DNA from 3 places in the Mesorhizobium sp. Primo-A genome. Region 2 is predicted to be linked to each of the others. Evidence: predicted binding sites of a transcription regulator. Region 2 holds the regulator's gene; each other region holds the start of a gene.
The links. Region 2 encodes LexA, which represses DNA repair genes until DNA is damaged. Its sites were predicted from a motif close to TGTTCNNNNTGTGTTCNG; they were not measured.
Positions count from the first base shown of each region.

Region 1 (7,292 bases), on a different contig from region 2:
GCCCCGCATCTGATTGAACAGCCCTATTCTGTGTCTTAACGCCTGGACGTTGCACTCGGGCAAAATCTCGAAGGTTTCCTCACGTCACTGGACCCGTGGCACATCACGCGCGAAGCGGTCCAGGCGCTTTACCTCTTTGCCATCCCTTGGCTTCGGCGATCGCGGTCGGAAACACCTCATTGAAGCGATTTAACATAATGGATACTATTAGAATCTAAGTCTTTGATAAGACGAGATAAATATTAGTTCCATAATTAAGCTTCTGCCGTTTTTAGGGTAGAAGAGCGGACCCGCAAACGATTGGCGGTTCTATAATCAAGAACCGACTGGGGTTATTGCATGCCTTCCGAACTTGCTGCCTTGAGCCTCCAGCCGAATTGCGCGCGCTGATGAAGGAAACTGGTGGGTCTGGATCTGCAGTGTTGCGACTTTGATCGATGCCCTTATCTTGGCGTTCGAGTCGGAAGAGCGCTACATCGCAAGACCCACTATTGAGGGGGCGCTCTTCTGCTATCGGAGGCACGCGGCTTAGTGCAAAACTTTCCAATTTCGAGACAGAGGTTAGCCGATGCCGTCCGAAGGCGGGGGTTGCAGGTTCGAATCCTGTCGGGTGCGCTCGACGGGTCCGGGACAACGGAAGCCCACAAAGAGATTGCGACCGACCGGGTAGGCACCAGTGCGCGTCGTTTCCACATGTTCATTCCTTTTTGAGGATCTCGCCAAGATCGGCGAGGCGGTCGATCACGTGGTCCGGTCTGAATGGAAATCGCTCCATGTCAGCCCGCGTGCTCACCCCAGTAAGAACAAGGGCTGTCTTCAGACCCGATTCCAATCCGGCGACAACGTCCGTATCCATTCTGTCTCCGACCATGATCGTATCGGCTGCGCTAACTCCTAGGCGGTCGAGCGCGCTTCGCATCATGAACGGGTTCGGTTTGCCGACGAAATAGGGCTGACGGCCGGTAGCCTTTTCGATCAGGGCTGCGACCGCGCCGCAGGCCGGATGGAAGCCGCGCTCGGTCGGGCCGGTGGCATCCGGATTGGTGGCGAGAAACCACGCGCCCTTTGCCACAAGCTCGGCGCCGGCGGCGATCTGCTCATAGTGGTACGAAGTGGTGTCGCCGAGGACCACGAAATCCGGGGCAAACTGCGTGATCCGACAGCCTGCGTGCCGAAGGGCCTCGACCAGTCCGTTGTCGCCGATGACATACGCGGATGATCCGGGCTTTTGCAGCTCCACGAACCGCGCAGTGGCGAGCGCCGATGTGTAGATGTGCTCAGGCTGAACGAGGAAGCCAACCGCCCTCAAACGTTCGGCATGATCCTCCGGCGTGAAGCGGGAGTTATTGGTGAAGATCTGAAACGGCTTGCCGTTTGAGACCAGCCCGGCGACATAGTCGATCGAGCCTGCAATCGGCTGGCCGCCGCGGACTAAAACCCCGTCCATATCGAGCAGGTGCGCTACGATCATCAGACTTCGACCCCTGATGTTGTTGGATGGACGCATGGCATAAGTCGGTTCTGGGTCACGTGCGTTGTTCCCTTTTCCAGATGTTTGCGCGGGCAATGTACGCACCGAGAGCAGTGTGGGAACGGCATGGGATCGCTGGTGGGGCAATTAGGACATTGCGGCGTGCAAAAGGGTCCATCGCACGGCCCGAATGTCCCTTAACTGATCCTTCCCTGCTGACAGATCTTGCCGACCGGGCGATGGAGGATGCAGCCAAGGTCGGTATTTCGCGATCATGGTCGCAGCCGTCGCCAACAGTGCGGGCGGCATTCCGGGGTGCCACGCGGAACTGAATCGCGCGCCGATGCTTGAATCGGGTTCGAGTAGCTCTGGGTGGCGTGATGCAAGACAAGCGTTTCGATATGCCCGTTTCGGTCGCGTTAGGCCGGTCGGGCAACACTATCTACAAGGTTGAGCGCGTGGCGCAGGCGGCCGATGTGCTTCTCAATCGTTGGCCGGCGGTGACGGGGAAAAGCCATGTGGCCGCTCGAAGGGCCTGCCTGGCGGTCTTGGACGGGATCAAAGAAGCCAGCGTGGCAAGGGCGGCGTTCGTGAAGGCCGCGGCTGACGCAGACATCTTGCGCGAGGACGATTATGGCCGTGGCTAAGAAGGATCAGGAGCGCGTCGGATATGCCTGGCTCTATGGGGTGCAAGCGCGCAAGGACGGAAGGGAGCGGGTCGTGCCGGAGTTCTGGAGGGAATATGCCGACGCCTGGTTGCAGGGCTTCGATGGCCAGTCCATCCAGGGTGCCGGCAAGGCCGAGCCCGTCGGCGATCAGATGGAAGCGGAGGTCGATGAAGCTGGGGTCAGCAAACTGTAGCTAACAGGCTAGAGCGGCTTGCCGGCGCGTACCATAGCTCGTGCGATCGCGAGCTCGGCTTCCGTCTTGGCATTCTCTTTCTGGGTCATGTTGTCGGCGGCAATGAGCCGCTTCAGCGCCCGCAATGTCTCACCCCGCGTCCAGCCCACCTCCAACATGCAATCGAGGATCGCCTGAAAGCCGGGCTCCATGGCCTCCTGGCAGTCTAGCGCGCGGTCCGCGTAGTCATGGTCATCCTGGTGTCTGGGCGAATCGATCATTCTTCACTCCATGTCCGGCACTTCGCCGTTGGTGAACAGCACTGTCGGCGGCCCATAGTCGCCAAGCGCCGGGTCGGCGTCGCGACTCCATGCTATGACACCGACGTGGTTTGAAGCCAGCGCCTTTGCCGTGCGGATCGCGCGGTCTTCGCTTTGCTGGTCGGTCGGGCCGTATGCGGTGAACAGGTCGCCATCCTCGCCGCGGTCGAACGCGACGACAACGATCAGCTTCGGCTTTTTCTGATCTGGCACATCGTCGGACACTCAGTGCGTCCTGCCGGAGCGGAGATGCATCTCGATCTTGTTGATTGCCTTGGTGAGGACATCGACAGCCTGCAGATTGACGGCGAAATCGAAGTTACCTTGCACCGTTTCGAATATCAGAACGCCGACCTTGGTCTCGGCGTCGCTCATCATGCCCATTCCAATGCCGGTCGGCATATAGGGTGGTTTTTCTGACATGGTCTCTCTCCTCAGATGCGGTGTGGGCTTGTCGGCAGTTCGGCCATCCGGCCGTGCGAACTGAAGTGGCCAAGCGCGATCGACAGATGATGGCGGCCATGAACCCGCTCACCACTATTCGAAATGCATCGACTGGCCGCGCATCATCGCCAGGGTCAGTGCGATTGCAGGATTTGCAGGCGGCTTCTCCATAAGCAAGGAACCGTCGAAGTCGCGCCACGCCGCCATGCGCAATTCGTCATCATCATCATCCCCGGCTGCCGGGTTGAAGACGTGAGCGTCGCAAGGATCTCGCTCAACCTCGATCGTCCAGTCCTTGAGCGCCTTGCGGGCCATTTCTTCCACCTGGGCAAGGTCGCTGGTGAAGAAGGGGATACGGTCGCCATCTTCCGAAAGCGGCTCGACCCGATCCAGCGTCGGCCGCTCGGGCACCCAACCAAGAACGAAGGCAATATCGAAATCAATCTGGCGGTCCGGGCCAGCTGTGACCTCAAGCCGTTTGACGACGTCAGGATAGAGCTGTTTGCGCGCCGGCCACGTGTCCGGAAGCGCCTCGGCTTGCAATCTCGTTCGGGGAACGTCGATCAGTTCCATGACCTGATGGCGCGGAATTGTGTCCTCCGGCCAGCCCGCACAACATGCAATTGTCGCAGCTTCGTCGGCTTCTTCCCAGATTATGGCCGCTCGGTCCTCATCCTCGGTAGGTTTGTCGTCTTCCGGAAAGCCTTTGATATCCCACCCTTCCAACGCGAACAAACCTTCCGCGCCTTGCAAGGCCGTTATGCCGGCTCGCGCGAAAACTGCTTCGGCTGCCGCGACACCGCGTGCCAGTTCTTTGGACGTTGCACCTTCAATGTTCAAGCGAAGTTCCATGGTTCGCCTCCTGTGCCAATCGTGTTGACAGTGAACAAAATAAGAACATTGGAGTCAATAGGCTGTTGCCGACACAAGAATAAGATCTGTCTTTTCAACGCGATAGCCCACTGGACAATGATCGACGCATGATCCCGTTTCCAAGGCAACTGCTTCCATCGCCGATCAAGATGCGGACCGCCGCGGACGGGGACAGTCGGTCCCGCGTCCCGTCCTGCGGCCGGCGCTATGCTGACGCTCCTACGGCTGTCCTGTTAACCGCCCGCGGCGGGGGCGAATGTCCTCCGTCCTGCGCGCGACAATGTCCGCATTTGCGGACGCGCGCAGGACTGCGGTTTATGCGCCGTTTTTCCTTTGGCCGCCGGCAGTCGCCGGCGCGACGCCCAGCGGGCTATCGTGGCCTTCGACCGTATCGTGCTGTCGGTAAACGACTCTATCGGCGTCACCAGGCAGTGGTCGCTCCAAACCTTTCTTCCGCAGCGCCACCTCGCCGTGCCATTGACTCTTTATTAGGAAGAGAACAAATGAGGAACATACCATCGGCATTTCGCGTTCAGGGGACAGATGAGTGCATCGGCGCCAAACGCTGCCATTACCGATCTGCGAGAGCGCATTGCGCGTCTCGAAGGCGGCAATACGCGCGAACGAGCGGTGCTCCCCTTCGGCGTCACTGCCATCGACAGCCATCTGCCAGGGGGCGGTGTGGCTCTTGGCGCGCTCCATGAAGTTGCCGGCGGCGGCAACGGCGTCATCGATGGCGCCGCCGCATCGCTTTTTGCGGCGGGTATTGCGGCCAGAACGCAAGGCAAGGTGCTGTGGTGCGTGACGCGCCAGGATCTGTTTGCGCCGGCAATCGCCCAGGTCGGACTTCACCCCGACCGAGTGATCTATGTCGAAGCCGGTGACGACAAATCCTTGCTCGCCTGCTTCGAGGAAGGTTTGCGGCATGTGGGGCTTGGCGCTGTGGTTGCCGAAGTTGCCCGGCTGTCGATGACGGCCTCGCGACGTTTGCAGCTCGCATCGGAAGGCTCCGGCGCGATGGGCATCGCCATCCGCCGCTGGCGCCGCCAGACCGAAGCCGCCGATTTCGGGCAGCCGACGGCGTCTGTTACGCGCTGGCGGGTTTCTGTCTTGCCGTCGCGACCGCTTCCCGTGCCAGGCGTCGGCCGGGCACGATGGCAACTTGAATTGATCCGATCACGTGGAGGGGAAACGCTCGATATCGAAGTGGAGGCTTGTGATGCAAAGGGTCGTCTCGCTCTTCCTTCCAAGGTGGTCGACCGACCGGCTCAGAAGGAAATTGGGCGACGTCTCGCCGCCACCGGATAGACCCTTGGTGCTGGTCGGGCAGCAAGGCAACCGTCGCTTGGTGGTAGCAACAGATCGCGCGGCTGTGGAAGCGGGCCTGCGGGTGGGAATGCCGGCAACGAAGGCACAGGCGCTCGTTCAGGGGCTGGCGGTCATGGATGCCGAACCCGAGGCAGACGCTGAGGCATTGGAGCGGCTGGCCCTGTGGGCATTGCGGCGGTACGCGCCGATCGTCGCTGTGGATCCTCGGGACGGATTGGTCATGGATACCACAGGCGCCGACCACCTTCATGGCGGCGAACAGTTGATGCTGGCCGATATGGTCGAACGTCTCAGCCAGGTCGGCTTCTCGGCGCGCGCAGCCATAGCGGATAGCTGGGGTGCTGCTTACGCTGTTGCGCGTTACGTCAAGCAGACCGTCAGCGTGGTCGCCATCAACGCAACCCAGGATGCGATTCTTCCACTGCCCATCGCGGCACTGCGGTTGCCCGACGCAATCGTCAGGGGTTTGCAGGTTCTCGGCTTCGACAGGGTAGGCGAGCTTCTGCAGCAGCCGCGCGCGCCACTGACGTTACGCTTCGGGCCGGAACTCGGCCGCCGCCTTGACCAGGCTGCTGGACGCCTCGCCGAGCCGATAGAGCCGGTGCGGTCAGCGGATGTGGTCGAAGTCAAACGTGCCTTTGGCGAGCCGATTGGTGCGGCCGAGACAATCGCGCGCTATGTCGGCAAGCTTGTTCAAGCGCTATGTGCCGAACTGGAGGGCAAAGGCCTCGGCGCACGGCGGCTCGACCTGCTGCTCTACCGCGTCGATAACCGCATCGAAGCCGTTCGCGTCGGCATGGCCTTGCCTGTCCGCGATGTGAAGCGGCTGACGCGGTTGCTCTGCGACAAGATCGAGACGGTCGATCCGGGCTTCGGGATCGAGTTGATGCGCTTGTCCGCACCTGTGGCCGAACCGCTGACACCCAGGCAGACCATTTCGTCACTCATCGAGCAACAGGACGCGGACATCTCAGACCTGATCGACATCCTCGGCAATCGTGTCGGCGAGGAGAGGCTCTATCGGTTTGCCCCGGTGGCCAGCGACGTGCCCGAGCGATCATTCCGGCGGGTGGCCCCCGCCTCAGCCGAAACTGGCCAGGCATGGCCAGACCATTGGCCGCGTCCGGCCCGCTTGTTTGCCGTTCCAGAGCTAATCGAGGCGATAGCGCTACTGCCCGATCATCCGCCGGCGAGCTTTACCTGGAGAGGCATCCGGCGACGGGTCAAGCGCGCCGATGGTCCTGAGCGGGTTTTCGGCGAGTGGTGGAAGCGCGATGCCGAGCTTGCCGCCGTGCGCGACTATTTCCAGGTCGAAGATGAAGCCGGCGAGCGGTTCTGGATCTATCGCGCAGGCGATGGCGAGGATGCCGCGACCGGTTCCCATTTGTGGTTTCTGCACGGCATTTTTGGATGACGGCTTCCTACGTCGAATTGCAATGCACCTCGCATTTCTCCTTCCTTCGCGGCGCTAGCTCCTGCGAGGAATTGTTTGCCCAAGCAGCATGCATGGAGATGCCGGCACTTGCCATCTGTGATCGCAACAGTCTGGCCGGCATTGTCCGCGCGCATGAGGCCGCCAAGGCAACCGGTGTCAGGCTGATCGTCGGTTGCCGGCTGGATCTGGCGGAAGAGATTTCCATCCTGGTCTATCCGACCGATCGCGCGGCTTATTCACGGCTTTGCCGCTTGCTGTCGCTGGGCAAGAAGCGTGGCGGCAAGGCGAAATGCATGCTCCATTGGGCCGACCTTGTCGCCTATGGCGAAGGCCTTGTTGCGGTGCTCGTCCCCGACCAGGCCGACGACACATGCTCGATGTGGCTGCGGCGGCTGCGCGAGGCATTTGGCGATCGGGCTTACATGGCGCTTACGCTGCGGCGCCGTCCCAATGACGCGCTGCGGCTGCACGATCTGTCCAATCTTGCCGGACAGGCCGGCGTGCTAACGGTCGTCACCAATGATGTCCTTTTCCATAAACCATCACGGCGCATTCTGCAGGATATCGTCACCTGCATCCG
Region 1 is NZ_RZTG01000020.1:47,547-54,838, reverse strand. It holds gene EOC83_RS29090 (metallophosphoesterase) at 1-39, shown strand, start outside; gene EOC83_RS29085 (HAD-IIA family hydrolase) at 698-1,471, opposite strand; gene EOC83_RS29080 (DUF982 domain-containing protein) at 1,852-2,118, shown strand; gene EOC83_RS29075 (hypothetical protein) at 2,105-2,332, shown strand; gene EOC83_RS29070 (hypothetical protein) at 2,341-2,592, opposite strand; gene EOC83_RS29065 (hypothetical protein) at 2,596-2,856, opposite strand; gene EOC83_RS29060 (hypothetical protein) at 2,857-3,054, opposite strand; gene EOC83_RS29055 (hypothetical protein) at 3,169-3,927, opposite strand; gene EOC83_RS29050 (ImuA family protein) at 4,492-5,256, shown strand; gene EOC83_RS29045 (DUF6504 family protein) at 5,168-6,691, shown strand; gene EOC83_RS29040 (error-prone DNA polymerase) at 6,688-7,292, shown strand, end outside.
Region 1: the regulator LexA is predicted to act here: its motif matches at 4,444-4,461, upstream of EOC83_RS29050 (ImuA family protein).

Region 2 (7,292 bases):
GACGGTGCGGGCGACCGCGAACAGCACGGTGAACATCGTGGTGGGGAAGCCCAGCGCCTTCAGCGTAATGCCGGAATAGAAGTCGACATTCGGGTAGAGCTTCTTCTCGATGAAATAGGAATCGGTCAGCGCGATCTTTTCCAGCTCCATGGCGATGTCGAGCAGCGGATCGTCCTTGATGCCGAGCTCGCCCAGAACCTCATGTGCCGTCTTCTGCATGATCTTGGCGCGCGGATCGTAGTTCTTGTAGACGCGGTGGCCGAAGCCCATCAAGCGGAACGGGTCGTCCTTGTCCTTGGCGCGGGCGATGAATTCCGGGATGTGATCGACATGGCCGATCTCGCCAAGCATGTTGAGCGCCGCTTCATTGGCGCCGCCATGCGCGGGTCCCCACAGGCAGGCTATGCCGGCGGCGATGCACGCAAACGGGTTGGCGCCCGACGAGCCGGCGAGGCGAACGGTCGAGGTCGAGGCATTCTGCTCGTGGTCGGCGTGCAGGATGAAGATGCGTTCCATGGCGCGCGCCAGCACCGGATTGATCTTGTATTCCTCGCAAGGCACGGCAAAGCACATATGCAGGAAGTTGGCGGCAAAGTTCAGCTCGTTCTTCGGGTAAATGAAGGGCTGGCCGATGTGGTATTTGTAGGCCATCGCCGCGATCGTCGGCATCTTGGCGATCAGCCGCATGGAGGCAACCATGCGCTGGTAGGGGTCGGAAATGTCGGTGGAGTCGTGATAAAAGGCCGACAGCGCGCCGACCACGCCGCACATCACCGCCATCGGATGCGCGTCGCGGCGGAAGCCGGTGAAAAAGCGCGACATCTGCTCATGCACCATGGTGTGGCGCGTCACGCGGTAATCGAAATCGTCCTTCTGCGCCTTGGTCGGCAATTCACCGTAGAGCAGGAGATAGCAGACCTCGAGGAAGTCGCCATGTTCGGCCAACTGGTCGATCGGATAGCCGCGGTGCAACAGGATGCCGGCGTCGCCGTCGATGAAGGTGATTTCGGACTCGCAGCTTGCCGTCGAGGTGAAGCCGGGATCGTAGGTGAAAGCGCCGGTGGTTGAGTAGAGCGAGGCGATGTCGATCACATCAGGCCCGACCGAACCGCTTCGCACCTTGAATTCATGGGTCTTGCCGGCGAATTCAAGCGTTGCGGTGGCCTCTTGGGTCTTGCCCAAATCCAGTTTTTTCGCAGCTTCGGTCATTGCAAACTCCTTCTTGTTTCCTCATGCCGGCAAAGGCAAATTTCGCAGAGCGACACGTCGAAAATCACCGCAATGCGCGTATTCGCCACCGCATTTCAGGAGGTGCGTGCCAGATTGGGCCAAGGCCTAATGTTGCACTGCGAAACCCGCCTTTCAATGCCAATCTTCTTGGGCCAGTTTGCTCCTAATCGATTTGATCTGAGATGCGCGCCAGGCTTTCCTCGCGGCCGAGCACGGCGAGCACATCGAACACGCCCGGCGAGGTGCTTTTGCCGGTCAAAGCGGCGCGCAAAGGCTGGGCCACCGCGCCGAGCTTGTGGCTGCCGGCCGCCGCCACCTCGCGGATCGCCGCCTCCGCCGAGACGGCTGTCCAGTCACCCGCAAGCCCGTTCAAAGCTTCGTGAGCACTGCGCAGGATCTTGCGGGCATCGTCGGTGAGCAGAAGGGCCGCCTTGTCGTCGATCGGCAGCGGTCGCGTGGCAAACAGGAAGGCCGCGCCGTCGACGAGCTCCACCAGCGTCTTGGCGCGCTCCTTCAGGCCCGGAAGCGCTGCCAGCAACTGCGCCTTGGTGCTGTCGTTCAGGCGTGCGGCGATCGCCGGGCCACCTTCGAGGTAGGGCAGGGTGGCGATGAAGATGTCGAACAGTTCGGCATCGCTCATGCGACGCATATGTGCGCCGTTGATTGCCTCCAGCTTGGCGAAGTCGAAGCGCGCCGCGCCCTTGTTGACGTCGCCGATGTCGAACCAGGAAATCATGTCCTTGATCGACATGATCTCGTCGTCGCCATGGCTCCAGCCGAGACGCGCCAGGTAGTTGAGCAGCGCCTCCGGCAGGTAGCCCATGGCGCGATAAGCCTCGACGCCAAGCGCGCCGTGCCGCTTCGATAGCTTGGCGCCATCGGCGCCGTGGATCAGCGGGATATGCGACATGGACGGCACGTCCCAGCCCATGGCGTTGTAGATGACGGTCTGGCGGGCGGCGTTGGTCAGATGGTCGTCGCCGCGGATGATGTGGGTGACGGCCATGTCATGATCGTCGACGACGACGGCATGCATGTAAGTGGGATTGCCGTCGGAACGCAGGATGATGAAGTCATCGAGATCCTTGTTAGGAAAGCGCACGTCGCCCTGGACCCGGTCATGGACGACGGTCTCGCCTTCGGTCGGCGCCTTGATGCGGATGGCGCCCTTGGCACCTGCGGGTGCCTCTGAGGGGTCGCGGTCGCGCCAGCGGCCATCGTAGCGGGGTGGCAGCCCCTTGGCTCTGGCGGCCTCGCGCATGGCCTCCAGTTCGGCTGGCGTGGCGTAGCAATAATAGGCCTTGCCGATGCGCACGAGCTCCTCGGCCACCTCGCGGTGGCGGGGCGCACGCTCGAACTGCGACACCGGCTCGCCGTCCCAGCTCAGGCCAAGCCAGGAAAGCCCGTCGAGGATGGCAGCCGTCGCGGCTTCATTGGAGCGTTCGCGATCGGTGTCCTCGATGCGCAGCAGCATCGTGCCGCCGGTGTGCTTTGCATACAGCCAGTTGAACAGCGCCGTGCGCGCGCCGCCTATGTGCAAATAGCCGGTGGGCGAGGGGGCAAAACGGGTGACGACCTTGTCGGACATGGAACTCTCGGAAACCATCTGAAGCGGGGTGCGGTCGCGCGGACTTTCGCGCTTTGCGCGTTCATGTAGCATAGGGTGTCGAGGGCGCAAGGGGCAGACCCGATGGCTGGACGAGGCTGGGGCTCGGATCAGGGCGAGGACGCTGCCATTGGCGTCAGCGAACGGTCCCTGTTTGCGCCTCTGCCAGCCTCATTGCCGCCGCCGTCGCCCCTCGTGCCGGATTCCGGCAAGCTGCCCTTGCAAACGGGTATCGCCGCCTCTGTTCCTGTTGCCGGAACCGGCAGGATCGTGCGCGTGCGCCGGCAGATCGGCCTGATATCACTGCCACGCCTGCGCCACAGCGTGAACATGGCGGCGAGCCTGGAACTCGACCGGGGCGTGGCCTTCCTGCTGGTACCGGTCTGCCTTGCGATCGGAGCGATCGGCTATTTTTCGCTGACGGCTGAACCCGACTTTGCGAGACCTGTCGCGGTTGTCATCCTGACGGGGATCTGTGCGCTGGTCTCGCGCTCATGGCCAAAGACCCATCTGTGTTTCATGGCGGCACTTTTGTGCGCCCTAGGGCTGCTTGCTGCCAAGGTCGAGACGTGGCGTGCGGGCACACAAATGTTGGGCTCGGAAATCTCGACGCAGGTGACCGGCCGCGTCGTCTCGCTCGACCGTATGGAAACTGGCCGTATCCGGCTGACCATCGACGTAACATCGACCGCAAGACCGAAACTGCGCTATGCGCCGGAACGGGTACGGCTTTCGGCACGCAAGATCCCGGCTGACGTGACCGCAGGCTCTCTCATCACTGGATATGCCAAGCTTTTGCCGCCGACCGGGCCGGTGCGACCGGACAGCTATGATTTCTCCTTCGACAGCTATTTTGCCGGCATTGGCGGCAGCGGGTTCTTTCTCGGCAATCCCAAGCTTGTCGTCAGCGATGATGGCGACATGCCGCTGTCGGCCCGAATTTCCTCCAGCGTGGAAAATGCCCGTGAAGGCATCGCCGACCATATCAGGGCGAGCGTCGGCGGCGCCGAAGGCGAGATCGCCGCGGCGCTGATCGTCGGCGTGCGCGCCGGCATTCCCGACGACATCAATGAGGCGATGCGACGTACCGGCATCTACCACATCATCTCCATTTCGGGACTGCATATGGCTCTGGTCGCCGGCACCATCATGGGGTTGCTGCGCGGCGCCTTCGCCTTGTTTCCCGATTTTTCCGCGCGTCGCCCGGTCAAGAAGTATGCCGCTGCCGCCGCACTGTTCTCGATCGCAGCCTACCTCGTCATCTCAGGTATCGTCGTCGCCGCCGAACGCAGCTTCATCATGCTGGCAGTGATGCTGATTGCAGTTCTGTTCGATCGAGCAGCACTCACCATGCGCAATCTGGCGATCTCGGCGATCGCCGTCATCGTGGTGTCGCCGCATGAGGTGGTCGGCCCGAGTTTTCAGATGTCGTTCGCCGCGACCGCGGCTCTGGTCGGCGCCTATGCCGGCTGGGCGGATCACCGCGCGGGAAAAGCAAGAACGCCGCCGCCGAAGCGATCCTTGCCCGGGTTCCTGACACGAAAATTCCTGCTGGCGGCAATCGGTCTGGCCATGACCTCGATCATCGCCGGCAGCGCCACGACGCTGTTTGCCATCTGGCATTTTCAGCGTGTGTCGCCGCTCAGCCTGTTCGCCAATCTCGCGGTTATGCCGATCGTCACCGTCGTCATGTTCCTGGCCGTCGCCAGCGCGCTGCTGATGCCTTTCGGATTGGATTGGCCAGGTCTCTACCTGATGGGCAAGGGCCTGACGATGATGATCGCCATATCGGGCTGGATCTCCGAGCGTTCGCCTGTCGATGGGGTCGGGCTGATTTCGCAACAGTCGGTCCTGCTGGTGGCCATTGCCCTGGTCATCGCGACGATGGCGACGACATGGCTGCGGCTCGCGGCTCTGCCATTCGCGTTGGCAGGCTTGCTGACCGTCTCGGATACGCGCACGCCCGATGTGCTGATCTCGGAAGACGCCCGGCTGGTGGCGTTGCCGATCGGTGGCGGTGAGCTTGCCGTCAGCCGGCAACGGCCGAACGAATTCACCGTCGACAACTGGAAACGCGCGCTGACATCGGAAACCATCGTCGTTCCGGAAGTGTTCGACAACAGCGATGGGCAATTCGACGTCGCGGATGCCGTTGAGCTACCGCCGGGATCGCCGTTCTATTGCTCCTCAGGCGTTTGCGTGGCCAGGCACATGTCCGGTGCGATCATTGCCTATGTCGAGGACCGCAAGGACACCTGGAAAGCCTGCGGCTTCGCCGAACTGATCGTCGTCAACGACGCCACCGCCTATGACGCCTGTCACAACCCGCTGGTTCTCGTCATCACCAAGCGGCAACTGGCTCGCAAAGGCAGTGCCGCGGTCTTCTTCGATCGCCAATCGGCGACCACGCCGGCGACGATCAGCTTCGCGGTGGACAGCCCATATCGGCCCTGGCACACGCAACGCAGATACTCTCGCGAGGCGAGGGGGCTGGCACCCTTCAAGAAACCCGAGAAGCCAGTGGTCAACCCACAGCCGTCTCAGTAGCGACGGATCAGGCCGACGAGCTTGCCTTGCACCTTGACCCTGTCCGGCCCGAAAATCCGTGTCTCATAGGCTGGATTGGCGGCTTCGAGGGCAATCGAGGCGCCCTTGCGGCGGAACCGCTTCAGCGTCGCTTCCTCTTCATCGACCAGCGCCACGATGATCTCGCCGGGGCTGGCCGTGTCGGCGTTACGGATGATAACGGTGTCGCCGTCGAAGATGCCGGCCTCGATCATCGAATCGCCCTTGACCTCCAGCGCATAGTGCGCGCCGCCCATGATCATGTCCGGCGGCACCGAAATCGAATGCGTCTGATGCTGGATGGCATCGATCGGCACGCCGGCGGCGATGCGACCCATGACCGGGATCGAAACGGCAGAGACCGCATCGTCGTCATTGCCGGGCGAAGGCATCCGCGAAGGCGCCGGCTTGATCTGCCGGCCAAGAGCACCACCCTGACCAAGACTGCCCTGGATGACGCTTGGCGAAAACTTCTTTGCCGCATTGAGGCCTGGCGCGATGGAGTCCGGCAGCCGCAGCACTTCCAGCGCGCGGGCCCGATTGGGCAGCCGGCGGATAAAGCCGCGCTCCTCAAGGGCCGTGATCAGCCGATGAATCCCGGATTTGGAGGCAAGGTCGAGCGCCTCCTTCATCTCGTCGAAGGATGGCGGAATGCCGCTCTCCTTCAGGCGTTCATGGATGAACATCAGCAGTTCATGTTGCTTGCGTGTCAGCATGGCGGCCCCCAGGTTCCCTGAAACCAGAATCGAAAAACAAACCCAGAACAAACACTATCTGTTCCAGTTGTGTTCTGCAACCGTTTAAAGTTTAATGAATTTGTTAAGGCTGCTGAAATTATTTGGCGCTTGCCAGCGGGTTACGATCGACGGGCGCCACCTTCGGCAATGCGCCTGCTCACATTGAAATTGTTATGGTTAATGACCTGTGGCTTATCCCCTACCAAAGCTTGGCATTATCTGTCGATCGACCTCGACAAGGGGCGATTGCAACCTTCGGGACGTTCGTTGGCCGTGAACGAAACGGAGCCAAAACGCCAACGTCAGTTGGGCATTTTGGCTGGAAATTCAGCTCTCCGTCATTTGCCAGGCAGTGAGGGCAGCGACGGCGGATCGCCGGGATCGGTGCGTCAGGTAACGGCTTCCTTGACGGCGAAACGCTGGTCCTTCCATGCTCCCGTGCGCAGAATGTCTTCCAGAACCTCAACCGCCAGCCACACATCCTTGTAGCTGACATAGAGCGGCGTGAAGCCGAAACGGATGGTCGACGGTGCGCGGAAGTCACCGATCACCCCGCGCTCGATCAGCGCCCGCATGATTTGATAGCCGTGGTCGTGAAGGAACGACACCTGGCTGCCGCGCCTGGTCGCGTCGCGGGTGGTCTCCAGCGTGAGACCGTAGGCGCCGCACTTGGCTTCGACGAGCTGGATGAACAGTTCTGTCTGCGCGACGCTCTTCTTTCGCAATGCCGCCATGTCGACGTCGCTCCAGATGGCAAGCGCGCCTTTGAGCGCCCGCATCGACAGGACCGGTTGCGTACCGCACAGAAAACGGCGGATGCCGGTGCCGGCAACATAACCCCGTTCGAAGGCAAAGGGCCGCGCATGGCCCCACCAGCCGCTGAGCGGCTGGCTGATATCGCCGTGGTGGCGCTGCGCGGCATAGATGAAGGCCGGCGCGCCCGGACCGCCGTTGAGGTACTTGTACGTGCAGCCGACAGCGAAATCGGCATTTGCCTGATCGAGCTCGACGGGCAGGGCGCCGGCGGTGTGGCAGAGATCCCAGACGATCAGCGCTCCGGCCGTATGAGCCCTGCGCGTCAGCGCCGCCATGTCGCGCAGTTCACCCGATTTGTAATTGACGTGGTTGACCAGCACCACCGCGACGTTTTCGTC
Region 2 is NZ_RZTG01000003.1:179,802-187,093, reverse strand. It holds gene gltA (citrate synthase) at 1-1,209, opposite strand, end outside; gene gltX (glutamate--tRNA ligase) at 1,394-2,818, opposite strand; gene EOC83_RS06320 (ComEC/Rec2 family competence protein) at 2,921-5,383, shown strand; gene lexA (transcriptional repressor LexA) at 5,377-6,117, opposite strand; gene kynU (kynureninase) at 6,528-7,292, opposite strand, start outside.

Region 3 (7,292 bases), on a different contig from region 2:
TGTCCTTCCCCGGCGGTGCGCTGATGGGCTGTGCCGCGGGCTTCGTCAACGTGCCGCGCATCAAGGGTTCGCACAATGCCGTGCTGTCCGGCATGCTGGCGGCCGAGCATGTCGCCGAGGCGATCGGCGCCGGGCGCGCCAACGACGAACTCGCGTCCTACGAGGAAGCCTGGCGCGCGACCGACATCGGCAAGGATCTGAAGAAGGTGCGCAACGTCAAGCCGCTGTGGTCGCGCTTCGGCACCATCGTCGGTGTCGGCCTTGGCGGCCTCGACATGTGGCTGAACACGCTGTTCGGTGTCTCGCCCTTCGGCACGCTGAAGCATGGCAAGGCCGACTACGCAACGCTCGAGCCTGCCGCCCGGCACAAGAAGATCGCCTATCCGAAGCCCGATGGCGTGCTGACCTTCGACAGGCTGTCCTCGGTGTTCCTGTCCAACACCAATCACGAGGAAAACGAGCCGGTCCACCTGCTTGTCGGCGACATGGAGCTGCAGAAGCGTTCCGAGCACGATGTCTTTGCGGGCCCCTCGACGCGCTATTGTCCGGCCGGCGTTTACGAGTGGGTCGATAAGGACGGCAACGCCGCCGCCGATCCCACGGCCAAGGATGTGCGCTTCGTCATCAACGCGCAGAACTGCGTCCACTGCAAGACATGCGACATCAAGGACCCGAACCAGAACATCAACTGGGTGCCGCCGCAAGGCGGAGAAGGCCCGGTCTATCAGGGCATGTAGGCCCGCGCCGGCCGCAGCGTGCAAAGGTCCCGACGATGGCTCGGGGTCTCCCGTGGCATGTGGAACATTAGAACTGTTGAAACTGCCGCGCGCTTATGGTTCCATTCCTTGACGATAAGGAGATGGCCATGCGCCTGACGGTTCTGGCATGCCTAGTGGCGATCGGTGCGCTGTTCGGTCTGGCTTCGGCGGCCTCGGCCGGCACCAGGGTGGTGGTCAAGACGCGGACCTACGACATCACCGGGAACACGGGGCTGGCGCTAGTCCAAGCTATGGACCGCAAGGGGCCGAAGCACGGCTTCATGACGCATGCCATCGCGCTGACCGGCTACGCTGTGGATTGGGACCTCGACACCAGCCAGGACAATGGCGTCTGCCGCTTGCGGCGTGCCAACGGCACGCTCAATCTCTTCTACACATTTCCGCGTGTCGCCTCGGCCACCACCCCGACGCTCCGGAAGCGCTGGACGCGGTTCTTCGCCGGCGTCCGCGCCCATGAGGAAACCCATGGCCGCATCGCCAGGGAGATGATGCGGGCCACGGAACGATCCATCTCCGGCCTCAGGATTGCCGACGACCGGTCCTGCTACAAGACACGTCGCGAGGCACAGCGACGCATCAAGGCCACCAATGCCGCATATGAGGCCAAGCAGCTCGCTTTCGATGCGCGCGAGCATCGCGACGGCGGCCATGTCCAGCATCTCGTCATCGCTTTGGTCAGGCCCTGATCCTTCAGCCTGGCGTCTTGCCGGCCTGGACAATGGCCGCGGTCGCGGTTTCATGTTCGTCGAGCGGCTTTTGCTGGTTCAGCCTGAGCGAGAACTCCACCATGACCGGGAGGTGATCCGAGCCGGTGTCTTCCAGCCGTGTCGCCGAATGGATAGTCACGCCGCCCTTGCTGAAAACCTGGTCGATCGGCAGGCCGGCGAAGCGCCGCAGGAAATCCGGCAGCCTGATGTGGATCCAGGTCGGGCCGGCGGAAGGCATGACGGTCAGCCCGCCAAGCGCCGCGACCCGCCGCACGGCGGCACTCCATGGGGCGGCATTGCAGTCGCCCGCCATGATGGCCGTCTCGCCGAGCGCGGAAAGCGGCTCCGTCAACTCGCCGATCTGCCAGTACTGCTCGCGTGGCCAGGGCCAGCTGAGATGGATCGCGGCGACATCGACGTCGATGCCGCCGAAGTCGACGGTCGCTGTCGCCATGGCACCACGCCTTTCGCAACGCGCCTCGGTGCCGGCGGCAAAGGGCCGCCGCGAGAGCAGCGCGACGCCGAATATCTTGTTAGGGTAAGGACAGAGGATCCGGTATGGATATGCGCTGCTGATATAGCCAAGCTCGGTCGCCCACATCGCCGACACCTCGTCCAGGGTGATCACGTCGGGATTGGTCCGGCCGATCAGCGACAGCACCTTCTTCGGGGTTGGATTGTCGTAGCGCAGGTTCATCTGCAGCAGCTTGTAGATCGCGCGGTCTTCGTTCTTGGCTTCATAGGCGGCCTGAACCGGCCACAAGCGGGAGAAGGACAGCGAGCCGGAAGTGGTGGCGAAGGCCGCCACGGCAAAAAGCAGTGCCACGGCCGCTTGCAGTCGAAATGTCGTGGCCAGCAGCGGCAACGCGCAAAGCGCCATCAGCACGGCAAGATGGACGCGGAAATGCGAGAAGGAATCGAAGGCGGGATGCAGCGTTCCGAAAAACCCGGCCACCAGCGCGATCGAACAGGCCAGCATTGCCAGGAATGCAACCGAAATCAGCAATGTCCCGAAGCCCGCTCTCTCCATGCCGCCTGCTTATCGGCAGTAATGCGGCTCAATCAAGATGACGAAATGCCCATGCGATGCGTGGAACCGGCCTACTGGAACGCCGTTTCCGAAAAACTTCTGAGCTTGCGCGAATGCAACCGCTCCATCGGCATTTCCGCGAGCTTCTCCATAGCCCTGATGCCGATGGTCAGGTGCTGCGCCACCTGGCGCTTGTAGAATTCGGTCGCCATGCCGGGCAGCTTCAACTCGCCATGCAGCGGTTTGTCCGAAACGCACAGCAGCGTGCCGTAGGGAACACGGAAGCGGAAGCCATTGGCGGCGATGGTCGCCGATTCCATGTCGAGTGCGATGGCGCGAGATTGCGACAGACGCTGTACCGGCCCACGCTGGTCGCGCAGTTCCCAGTTGCGATTGTCGATGGTGGCAACGGTGCCGGTGCGCATGATGCGCTTCAGGTCGTAGCCGGAAAGGCCGGTGACTTCGGCGACGGCTTCCTGCAACGCCACCTGGATCTCGGCCAGCGGCGGGATCGGCACCCAGACCGGAAGATCGTCGTCCAGCACGTGGTCCTCGCGCACATAGGCATGCGCCAGCACATAGTCGCCAAGCGCCTGGGTGTTGCGCAGGCCGGCGCAGTGACCGAGCATCACCCAGGCATGCGGCCTCAGCACCGCAATATGGTCGGTGATGGTCTTGGCGTTGGAAGGCCCGACGCCGATATTGACCATGGTGATGCCGCCATGTCCCGATTTCTTCAGGTGATAGGCCGGCATCTGCGGCAGGCGCGGCGGTGCAACGCCTTCGCTGGGCGCGCTCTGCCCGCCCTTGGTGATGACATTTCCCGGCTCGACGAACTCCGTGTATCCGCCGCCGCCATTGGCCATCAGGTCGCGGGCGCGGGCGACGAATTCGTCGATGTAGAACTGATAGTTGGTGAACAGCACGAAGTTCTGGAAATGCTGCGGCGTGGTTGCCGTATAGTGCGACAGCCGGTGCAGCGAATAGTCGATGCGCTGCGCCGTGAAGGGCGCCAGAGGCCTCGGCTCGCCGAAGGCGACTTCGAAGGTGCCGTTGGCGATCTGGTCGTCGGTGCCGTCGAGATCGGGCACGTCGAACAGGTCGCGGATCGGCCGCTTGATGCGCTCTGCCGTCGCGCCGTCGACATGGGTGCCTTCAAGGAAGGCGAAATGCAGCGGGATGGGTGTGGTCGATTCCGACACCGTGACCGCAACCCCATGATTGCGCATGATCAGGCGCAACTGCTCGACGAGGTAGCTTTCGAACAGGCCCGGCTGGGTGATGGTGGTGGAAAAATGCCCAGGCGTCGGCATATGCCCATAGGCCTGGCGCGAGTCGATCTGGGTGAATGAGTTGGTGGTGACGCCGATCTCCGGATAGAAGGCCCGGTAGCGCTTGCCATTATCACCGCCTGCTGCCGCCAATTCTGCGAAGGAGTCGCGCAGGAACCTGGTGTTGCGATCGTAAAGCGCCTGCAGTGCCTTGACGGCCTTTTCAGCGCTATCAAAGCTTTGCCGGCCAAAAGGCTCCGGCATGACGACAGATTCGATGGCTTGTGGGTAGATTCGCTTTTCCATGGCTCAATATAGAGACTTGGATCGGCACTTGGGAGGGGTGTCGCGACCGAAGGCGGCCAAAGCGCCGTTTTTCTTCAACCGCGCTGCAGGCTGACCAGAAGCACAAAGCCGACGCCGGACTTCTTCAGGGCCGGTGCGTCGATCGTCGAGCCGGCGTCAGCGCGCATCATCGGCACGGCCAGGACCGGAGCGGCCAGAACCGTCAGGATAAGCGCCGCCCGCGGCAGAAGCCGAAGGGTCTTGAGAACGTTGGCGGCGATGCGGTTCATGGCGTTCAGCTTTTCTTTTCGAGGTCTTGGTTTCTTTGTTCAGTTGCGAAGATGGGTGGGGCAGGCGAGGCGGCAGGTTCTGGAACTGGCTTCGTCCCAGGCGCGGGCCGGACGGCCCGCTTCAGCGACGAGGATGGCGAAGAACATTCCAAACAGGCTCACCAGCAGGCAGACGATGGTGAAGCGGCGAGCAAGCATTGGGTCGGTCTCCTTCAACACGCCGGAGAATGCCCTGATGCAACTGAACCGGCTCTGATGGCGGCGTTCATCTGCGGTTCAAGATGATTGACGGGGTTTCGACGGCGCCGGCGTCGGTTGGATAGCCGCCGGCCTCCATCGAGCATCACCGGCGCAGGATGTGTCGACAAAACGAAAACGGGGCCCGTCGGGGCCCCGTCATCAGGTCGGAAAGATGCGCTCGATCAGAGCTTGTGCCAGGTCTGGCTCTTGCAGATCAGCCCGCCGAGCACGCAGCCGCTCATCTTGAGAGAGGTGCCCGACAATGTCGCCTTGCCCGAATAGGTCTTGTCGTTTGCCGGATCGGTGATGTTGCCGGCATATTTGTTGTCGCCCGTCGCCTTGAGCGAGCCGATGGTCTTGCCGGCATATTTGCCGGACTTGAGCGTGATGGAAAACGAGCCGCCGCCAGCGATGGCTGCGGTGTCGCCGGCCTGCGTCTTCCAATTGCCCTCGATCGGATCGGCCCAGGCCGCACCGGCCATGATCAATGTGGCCGCAAGGGCCAGGCTCACTCTTCGAAACATGTCTTCCTCCCTTTAGATGTCCGGCCGGATGCTCCGCCTCGGTCTGCCGCTTACGCAAACGTAAGCTAATCCAGCTCCCGGCAAAACAAAAGCGGTGCCGCAACGGAAGACTTTCGGATTTTGAAGGGCCCCGAATGCGCCTCCTGGCCAAGGAAATGAAACGATCGGCGCATCGCCTTTGTCTCCTGTGGTTAGCGAAGTCTTGAATTGGCATCGGGAAATTTTCGTCAAATTTGACGCAAGCAGGCTGAATTGCTGGCTTTGTATCCTTAACGAATTTCCGCGTTTACCTCTTGTTTTAGCTTTGTTTTCCTCAAATTAAGCACGCCATTTAACGACGGATTCAAGCCTGCACGGCATTCTCGAAAGCATCGGAAGAGCAGCCGCCAAGGACGAAAGAAGGCAGCTCTCGGGAGCCTGACAGGGGCCGGAAACAGGGGATTGAAATGGCACGTTTTGAAATGCTTGAAGCAGGTTTCGGCGCCATGGGGGCAACTGCCCAGGCCGACATCCTTTTCGAACTGGGCATGATGTATGCGACCGGCCGCGATTGCGAGACCGATGTCGTTGCCGCCCACAAATGGTTCAACATCGCCGCCATCAAGGGCTCGGCCCGCGCCGCGGAACTGCGCTCGGAACTGTCGGCGGCCATGTCGAAGGTCGAGATCGCCACGGCGCTTCGCGAAGCCCGCGAATGGATGACCATGCACTGAAATCTGCCAATCGCAGACAGGCCTATCGAAGACAGGGAAGCTCCGGGATCAAGGCCGCACAGACGGCCGGACCCGGCGAAATTGAAGGCCGCGCAAGACGGTCACGAGGGCAAGAGAAAGAACGCGGCAGGCCGCAAGGCCCAGTCGTGCGCGACACAGGGAAGCTGAGCGGGATTTTTAGGGGCGGGGCGCCTGGAGATTGCTCGACGGGCAAAAAAGCCACGACCAGCCGGAACAAGGCTGGCGTGGGTTTTTGCGTGGATGACGTCTTGCAGGCCCAATCGAGCGGCGCCAATGCGCCTAGACAGGCCGAATGAAGGATGAAATTGTCCCGCCTCTCTGGAAGAAGCGTGGCCGGGGCGGCCGCGCGTGAGTGGAGGAGTTCTACCATCATGAAAAAATTGAGTATTTTGAACGCGGCCATATTCGGCCTGATGATGAGCACGCCGGTCGCATTCGCCGACGATATCACCTTTGCGGTGATCGGCCCGATGACCGGACAGCTCGCCACCATCGGCGATCAGTTCAAGCAGGGCGCACAGGCCGCTGCCGATGCGATCAACGCCGCTGGCGGCGTCAACGGGTCGATGATCAAGCTTGATATCGAAGACGACCAGTGCGATCCCAAGCAGGCGGTGTCGGTTGCCAACCGCGTCGTCGCCGATGGCGTCAAGTTCATCGACGGCCATGCCTGCTCGGGTTCGAGCATTCCGGCCTCGGCCGTCTATGCCGAAGCCGGCGCGCTGATGATGAGCCCGGCTTCTTCCAACCCGGTGCTGACCGACGCGGCCGCCAAGGCCGGCTGGCCGACGATCATGCGCCTTTATACGCGTGACGATGCGCAGGGCGCCTTCATCGGCCCATGGATCGCCAAGAAGTTCGCCGGCAAGAATGTCGTCGTCCTGCACGACAAGAGCGCCTACGGACAGGGCGTGGCTGACGCCGTCAGGGCAACGATGAATGCCGGCGGCCTCAAGGAGGTCTACTATGACGGCATCAACGCTGGCGAGAAGGACTATTCGGCTCTCGTTACCAAGCTCAAGGACTTGAAAGCCGACGTCGTCTATTTCGGCGGCTACCATCCTGAAGCTGGCCTGATCCTGCGTCAGTCGGCGGAACAGAACCTGAAGTTCCAGCTGATCATGCCGGACTCCATCGCCTCGCCGGAATTCTGGCAGGTCGCTGGCCCGGCCGGCGAGGGCACCATGTTCGTCTTCCCGTCGGATCCGCAGGCAAAGCCGGAAGCCAAGGCAGCCGTCGAGAAGATCAAGGCCGGCGGTTTCGTGCCGGAGGGCTTCACGCTGTTCTCATACGCCACCATCCAGGCATTCGCCGAAGGCATCAAGCGTGCCGGCAGCGACGATCCGGCCAAGGTTGCCGAGGCGCTGAAGAACGGCACGCCGATCAGCACCGTCGTCGGTAATGTCACCTTCGACGAGAAGGGCGATCTCAA
Region 3 is NZ_RZTG01000012.1:63,629-70,920, reverse strand. It holds gene EOC83_RS22300 (electron transfer flavoprotein-ubiquinone oxidoreductase) at 1-737, shown strand, start outside; gene EOC83_RS22295 (DUF922 domain-containing protein) at 866-1,465, shown strand; gene EOC83_RS22290 (endonuclease/exonuclease/phosphatase family protein) at 1,470-2,516, opposite strand; gene EOC83_RS22285 (AMP nucleosidase) at 2,588-4,051, opposite strand; gene EOC83_RS22280 (hypothetical protein) at 4,168-4,362, opposite strand; gene EOC83_RS32850 (hypothetical protein) at 4,402-4,560, opposite strand; gene EOC83_RS22275 (DUF2147 domain-containing protein) at 4,785-5,126, opposite strand; gene EOC83_RS22270 (sel1 repeat family protein) at 5,573-5,839, shown strand; gene EOC83_RS22265 (ABC transporter substrate-binding protein) at 6,232-7,292, shown strand, end outside.
Region 3: the regulator LexA is predicted to act here: its motif matches at 5,421-5,438, upstream of EOC83_RS22270 (sel1 repeat family protein).